Rhodobium gokarnense: one gene and its partner. The protein of the gene in region 2 interacts with the protein of the main gene of each other region in a pairwise test. Links are inferred from orthologs where the notes say so. Each region holds a gene or a part of one and is shown on either strand. Other genes may lie near its edges. The genes, in order: recR and recO.

What was found.
Region 1: the proteins of recO (region 2) and recR interact in binary tests that used the Escherichia coli proteins (3 or more experiments, as listed by UniProt). The link is inferred for Rhodobium gokarnense from one-to-one orthologs.

The regions. Positions count from the first base shown.
Region 1 is NZ_JAOQNS010000019.1:22,322-25,383, reverse strand. The notes cover bases 259-3,004. They hold recR (recombination mediator RecR), read right to left. Parts: upstream 2,063-3,004; coding sequence 1,454-2,062; downstream 259-1,453. Other genes in these bases: M2319_RS22355 (DNA polymerase III subunit gamma/tau), read right to left, coding at 2,793-3,004; M2319_RS22360 (YbaB/EbfC family nucleoid-associated protein), read right to left, coding at 2,412-2,732; M2319_RS22370 (adenosine kinase), read left to right, coding at 418-1,422. In the rest of the region: M2319_RS22375 (sulfite exporter TauE/SafE family protein), read right to left, coding at 1-228; more of M2319_RS22355, read right to left, coding at 3,005-3,062. UniProt on the Escherichia coli protein: May play a role in DNA repair. It seems to be involved in an RecBC-independent recombinational process of DNA repair. It may act with RecF and RecO.
Region 2 is NZ_JAOQNS010000012.1:26,313-29,394, forward strand. What follows is about bases 74-2,839. They hold recO (DNA repair protein RecO), read right to left. Parts: upstream 1,934-2,839; coding sequence 1,214-1,933; downstream 74-1,213. Other genes in these bases: M2319_RS18375 (proline dehydrogenase family protein), read right to left, coding at 175-1,128; era (GTPase Era), read right to left, coding at 2,322-2,839. Outside these bases: more of era, read right to left, coding at 2,840-3,082. UniProt on the Escherichia coli protein: Involved in DNA repair and RecF pathway recombination.

The DNA of each region.
Region 1 (3,062 bases), on a different replicon or contig from region 2:
GAGCCAGCGGAACCGCGAAAGGGTCGTGCGGAAGTGCCCGGCCTCGATCATCACCAGGCTGTTGCTGATCAGGGACGGGACGATGACGAGGGGCATCGCCGCCTTCAGGCCGATGGCGAGCGCCAGCACCGGCAGCGCGGAGGTGGAAAAGCCGAGGCCCGTCGCGCCCTTGACGAAGGCAGCGAAGAAGAGACCGGCGGCGACGATTGCGAGTTGCTCCGGCGACACACATTTCCTCCCGTTTGCCCGGTTCCCTTCCGCGCATTGCGCGGCACCGACCTGTTATGGCAAAAGGCGGCGTTGTTCCACATTTGCACGTTGCATTCGTTCAAACGCTCCCGGGTTGGCGCCTTTTCCTCCCGCACCGGCGACCGGCAGAGCGGCCCCCAGCAACGCAGCGTTCCGGAGACCGGCTCCATGACCGACACCCGCTTCGATGTCCTCGGCATCGGCAACGCCATCTACGACCTTTTCGCCCATGTGGAGGACGATTTCCTCGTCCAGGAGAACCTGATCAAGGGCTCCATGCGCCTGGTCGAGACCGAGGAAGCCGAACGGCTCTATGCCAAGATGGGTCCGGCCGTCGGCGCTTCGGGCGGCTGCGCCGGCAACACCGTCTCCGGCGTCTCCTCGTTCGGCGGCTCGGCCGCGTTCGTCGGCAAGGTCGCCGACGACGATGTCGGCCATGCCTATCGCCACGACATCCGCGCCTTCGGCGTCGGCTTCGACACGCCGACGCTGGTCGACGGATCGCCGACCGCGCGCTGCATGATCCTGATCTCGCCGGACGGCGAGCGGACCATGAACACCTATCTCGGCGCCAGCCAGGAGCTGACCCCGGCCGACATCGACCGCGACACGGTGGCGGCCGCCGCGGTCACCTATCTGGAAGGCTATCTGTGGGACCCCCCGGCAGCCAAGGAAGCGTTCCGCACGGCGGCCAAATATGCCCACGAGGCCGGCCGCAAGGTGGCGCTGACGCTGTCGGATTCCTTCTGCGTCGATCGCTTCCGCGAGGAGTTCCTGGACCTGGTGCGCAGCGGCCTCGTCGACGTCCTGTTCTCCAACGAGCACGAGATCCACGCGCTCTACCAGACCGCGGATCTGGCGACCGCGATCGCGGCCGTCCGCCAGGATGCGCCGCTCGCGGTCATCACGCTCGGCGCCAAGGGCTCGATGGTGGTCTGCGGCGAGGAGACGACCGAGGTTGCCGCCGCCCCGGTCGACCGGGTGGTGGACCTCACCGGCGCCGGCGACCTCTATGCCTCCGGCTTCCTGTTCGGCCTGTCGCGGGACTTCGACCATGCCGACTGCGCCGAGCTCGGCGGCATCGCGGCTTCCGAGGTGATCACCCATGTGGGCGCGCGGCCGGAGAAGTCGCTGCGCGACCTGGCAGCGCAGCGCGGCTTTCCGATCTCCTGATCGGCCCGCGCCGGCATGGCGTAGCGTGGCGTCAGAGCGCCGTGCGCTGGCGGATGGCGGCGGCGAGCGTTCCTTCGTCGAGATAGTCGAGCTCGCCGCCGACGGGAACGCCGTGGGCGAGCCGCGAGATCTTGACATCGAGGCCGGCGAGCTGGTCGGAGACGTAGTGGGCCGTCGTCTGGCCTTCGACCGTCGCATTGACGGCGAAGATGATCTCCTTCACCCCGTCCTCGCGTGCCCGATCGATCAGGCTTTCCACGTTGAGGTCCTCCGGGCCGACGCCGTCGAGGGCGGACAGGACGCCGCCGAGCACGTGATAGCGGCCGCTGACGGCGCCGGCGCGCTCCAGCGCCCAGAGGTCGGCGACGTCTTCGACGACGACGATGACGGACGGGTCGCGGCGCGGATCGCGGCACAGGGTGCAGGGATCGGCGGTATCGATGTTGCCGCAGACCTGGCAGGTGACGATGGTGTCCCGGGCAGCCGCCATGGCGGCGGCGAGCGGCACCAGCAGGGACTCTTTCTTCTTCACCAGGTGCAGCGCCGCCCGGCGGGCCGAGCGCGGGCCCAGCCCCGGCAGCTTGGCCAGCAACTGGATCAGCCGCTCGATTTCCGGTCCGATGGGCGAACTCGCCGTCATGTGTCGTGTCGTTCCCTGGAGATTGCGCAAGGCACATTATGCGCTTTGCCGACTGTTCGGTTTTCGTTTTTCAACGGAGCGGCGGGCTTGCGGCGGTTGCCGGATCGTCCGGCTGGCGCGACCTCGCCGGCGCTTTTCCCCTTCTCGGCGTCATTACCGGGCTTGACCCGGCAATCCATCGGGCATTGCGCCCTGCCGCTCCCTCATCATGGACCACCGGGTCAAGCCCGGTGGTGACGCGGAGTGAAGGGTGAGGCCGAGCAAAGACGGCATCGTTCGAGGCCAGCAAGGACGCTCAGAGTAGAAGACGCGCAACGAGAAATCCGCGTCCCATCCGCCACTCGCTTCCTCAGAACGGCATCTTCATGCCCGGCGGCAGGCCCATGCCGCCCATCATTTCCTTGGTCTTTTCCTGCATGACCTCTTCGCTCTTGCCGCGCGCGTCGTTGACGGCGGCCATCACGAGGTCCTCCAGGATCTCGATCTCTTCCGGTTTTGCCAGCGAGGGATCGATCTTCAGGGCCTTCAGCTCGCCCTTGCCGGAGAGCGTTGCCGTGACGAGGCCGGCGCCGGCGCTGCCCTCGACCTCGATCTCGGCGATCTGCTGCTGCATCTCGGCCATCTTGCCCTGCAGGTCCTTGGCCTGCTTCATCATCTTCAGAAAATCCATGGCGTCCTCGTTTGCGTGGGCTGATATCGGTGTCAAAAGCTGCCTGAAATCCGCGCCCGGTCAGTCGGCGTCGTCGTCCGTCTCGCCGTCGCCGGGCTCGGCGTCCGGGTCGGCCGCCGCCGGCTCCGGTTTGGTGACGCGGACGCCGACGATCTCGGCGCCGGGAAAGGCGGAAAGGATCGCCGCGACATTGGGATCTTCCTTCGCCTCGGCAAGGAGGCGGTCGCGCTCGGCGTCGCGGCGCTGGCGCAGGGTCGCGCCGCCGCCCTCGCGGGCAACGGTGACCACCCAGCGCGTGCCGGTCCAGTCGCTGAGCCGGGCGCCGAGTTC
Region 2 (3,082 bases):
CAACGACATACCGCTTTGAGACGGGCAATAGGCCCCGGATCAAGTCCGGGGTGACGGCAATCTTCCCGGCTTGCGGGAGTGTTCCTTTCTCGCAGACGTCGAAAAAGAAACGCAATCGTGAGGTTCGGAGAGTTGCCAGTGGTGGGCGCCCAACGGAAGCCGGCGCGACGTGTCCTACCCGCTGACGACCGACCTCACCAGCAGCGGCAAACTCGCGGGGTTTTCGCCGATGCGGCGGATGCCGTAGGGCCACCAGTCGCGGCCGAAGGGGGTGTAGAGGCGGATGCGGTGGCCGCTTGCGGCGAGGGTTTCGGCGAGCTTGGTTCTCACGCCGAAGAGCATTTCGAATTCGTAGGCGTCGAGGGCCCAGCCGTTGGCCTCGGCGCGTTCGATGGCGTAGGCCTGCAGGCGGTCGTCGTGGGTCGCGATGACGGGATAGAAGCCGCGGTCGCGGGCTTTTTCCGACAGCATGAGGTCGATGAGCCGGCGCGAGTTCTCCTTGATGGCGGCGTTGCCGACATGGGCGATCTCGGGGCCGGCGACGAAGGCGCCCTTGACGAGGCGGACCATGCCGCCCGGCCGGATGCGGGCTGCAAGGTCCGCTTCGGTGCGCTTCAGATAGGCCTGCATGGTGACGGCGACGGGGACGCCGTCTGCGGCGAGGTCGTCGTGGAGGGCGAGCGTGGCGTCGACTGTTGTGTGGTCTTCCATGTCGAGCATCAGGCAATGGCGGCCGGGGCCGCGGGCGGCGTTTGCCAGCGCCTTGCCGATAACGCGCGCGTTCTCCGTCATCAGGTCGGACGACACGCCGAGGCCGATCTGGGTCGGATCGACGGAGACGTGGATATCGAGGCCGGCCTCCGAAAGCGCCTTGATCGCAGAGAGCTTTTCGCGGACCGCCTCGTCGATGCCCTCGCGGGTCTCGACATATTCGCCGAGATAGAACAGGGAGACGGAGATGCCCTTTGCGGCAAGGTCTCGGGCGGTGGCGACGGCATCTTTGGCCGTACCGCCCGCCACATAGCGCTGCATCATGGCGGCGGCCGTGCGGTTCTTCTGGATCCAGCCCTTCAGCGAAGAGGAGCGCGCAAGGCCGATCATTGCCGACTGCCACAGACGTCTCAGCATCGAAAGAACTCCGGCTTGGGATGATTTTCGCCAAGGATTAGCAGATGGACGGGGTCAGAAGCGCGGGACACGAGCGCGCACGCCCTCACCCCTTCAGTTCCTCCACGATGCGGTCGCGTTCGCGCAAGGGGGGCAGGCCGCGGGGCTCGAAGATGTGGCGGGTGAGGAAGAAGCCGGTGAGTGCGAGGCCGGCGGAGATATCCGCGGCGGGCGGGCGCTCGCCGGGATCGGTCAGCAGGAAGGGCGGCAGGGCAAGGAGCTTGTCCTTGTAGGGTGCCCCCGCCTCGCGGGAGACGGCGCGGGCGGATTTCGGCGAGACGTAGACGAGGTCCTCGCGCGTGCCGGTCGCCGCGCAGGAGGAAAGGTCGAGGCCGAAGCCGAGCTCTTCCAGAAGGCGCGTTTCGAAGCGGACGAGAAGTTCGCCGGTGAGCGGGGCATCGGAGAGATGGTCGAGGATGGCGACGGCCATCAGGTGCAGGCGCTCATGCGGGTCGCGCTCGGGCAACAGGCGCAGCAGGGACGACACGGTCTGCACCACATGGACGCCGAAGGCGGTCTCCATGACGCCGGCGGCGCGCAGTTTTACGGGCTCCACGGCATAGAGGCCGAGGTGGCTGTCGAGGCGCGCGCGCCAGGTGACCACGAGGTCGTTGCCGGGCTGCAGGGCCGCCTGCATGCGGCGCGAGCGGCCGCCGCGCACCAGCCCCAGGTGCCGGCCATGGGCGACGGTCATCATCTCCAGAATGACGCTGGTCTCGCCGTGGCGGCGCACGCCGATGACCGTTCCCTCGTCGCTCCATTCCATTTTTCTGGCACTCGTGCCCTTCTCTTCGCCCTATTTCGCGGGGCTGCCGAAAGGACTGGATTGCTTCGCTGCGCTCGCAATGACGCATTACATTTTCGTCGTCATTGCGAGGAGGCCGTTAGGCCGACGCGGCAATCCAGTCCGGCGGCCCGCCCGAGGGACCGTCCTGCGCGTCGTGCCGCAGCTCGCCTGCACTCCAAACCCAAAACGACCTAACCGCTTGAAATGAAACGCCCTATGGATTGCCGGGTCAAGCCCGGCAATGACGCAGAGAGTGTTTTGACCTTGTTCGTCCGACCGCCGCGAGGTCGCTCCATCAGGCTGCGACCGCGGCCCGGCGCCGTTGCGCCGCGCCCGCAATGCGCGGTGCGGGCCGTGAGCGAAAAACCTACCTCGGAAACTCCAACCCCATCTCGCGGTAGCGCTCCGGGTCGTCGACCCATTTCTCGCGCACCTTGACGAACAGGAACAGGTGCACCGGCTGGCCGATCGCCTCGGCGATGTCCTCGCGGGCGGCCTTGGAGATCGCCTTGATGGTGCGGCCCTCCTTGCCGAGCAGGATCTTCTTGTGGCTGTCGCGGGCGACATAGACGGTCTGCTGGATGCGGACCGAGCCGTTGCGGAATTCCTCCCAGCTCTCGGTCTCGACCGTCGCCATATAGGGCAGTTCCTCGTGCAGGCGCAGGGTCAGCTTCTCGCGGGTGATTTCGGCCGCGAGCGAGCGCATCGGCAGGTCGGAGATCTGGTCCTCGGGATAGTGCCACGGGCCTTCAGGCATGTTGGCGGCAAGGTATTTGCCAAGGTCCGGAACGCCGTCGCCGGTCAAGGCGGAGATCATGAACGTCTCCTCGAAGCTGCCGCGGGCATTGATGCTTTCCACAACGGCGAGGAGGTCTTCCCGGCGCATGGTGTCGATCTTGTTGAGGGCCAGCACCTTGCGGTGGGGGACGTCGGCGAGCTTGTCGAGGATGTCGCCGACCTCGTCGGTCACGCCCTTGCGCGCATCGACCACCAGCACGACGAGGTCCGCATCCATGGCGCCGCCCCAGGCGGTCGTCACCATGGCCCGGTCGAGCCGGCGCTTGGGCTGAAAAATGCCCGGCGTGTCGACGAAGACGAGTTGCGAGGCGCCTTCGATCGCGATGCCGC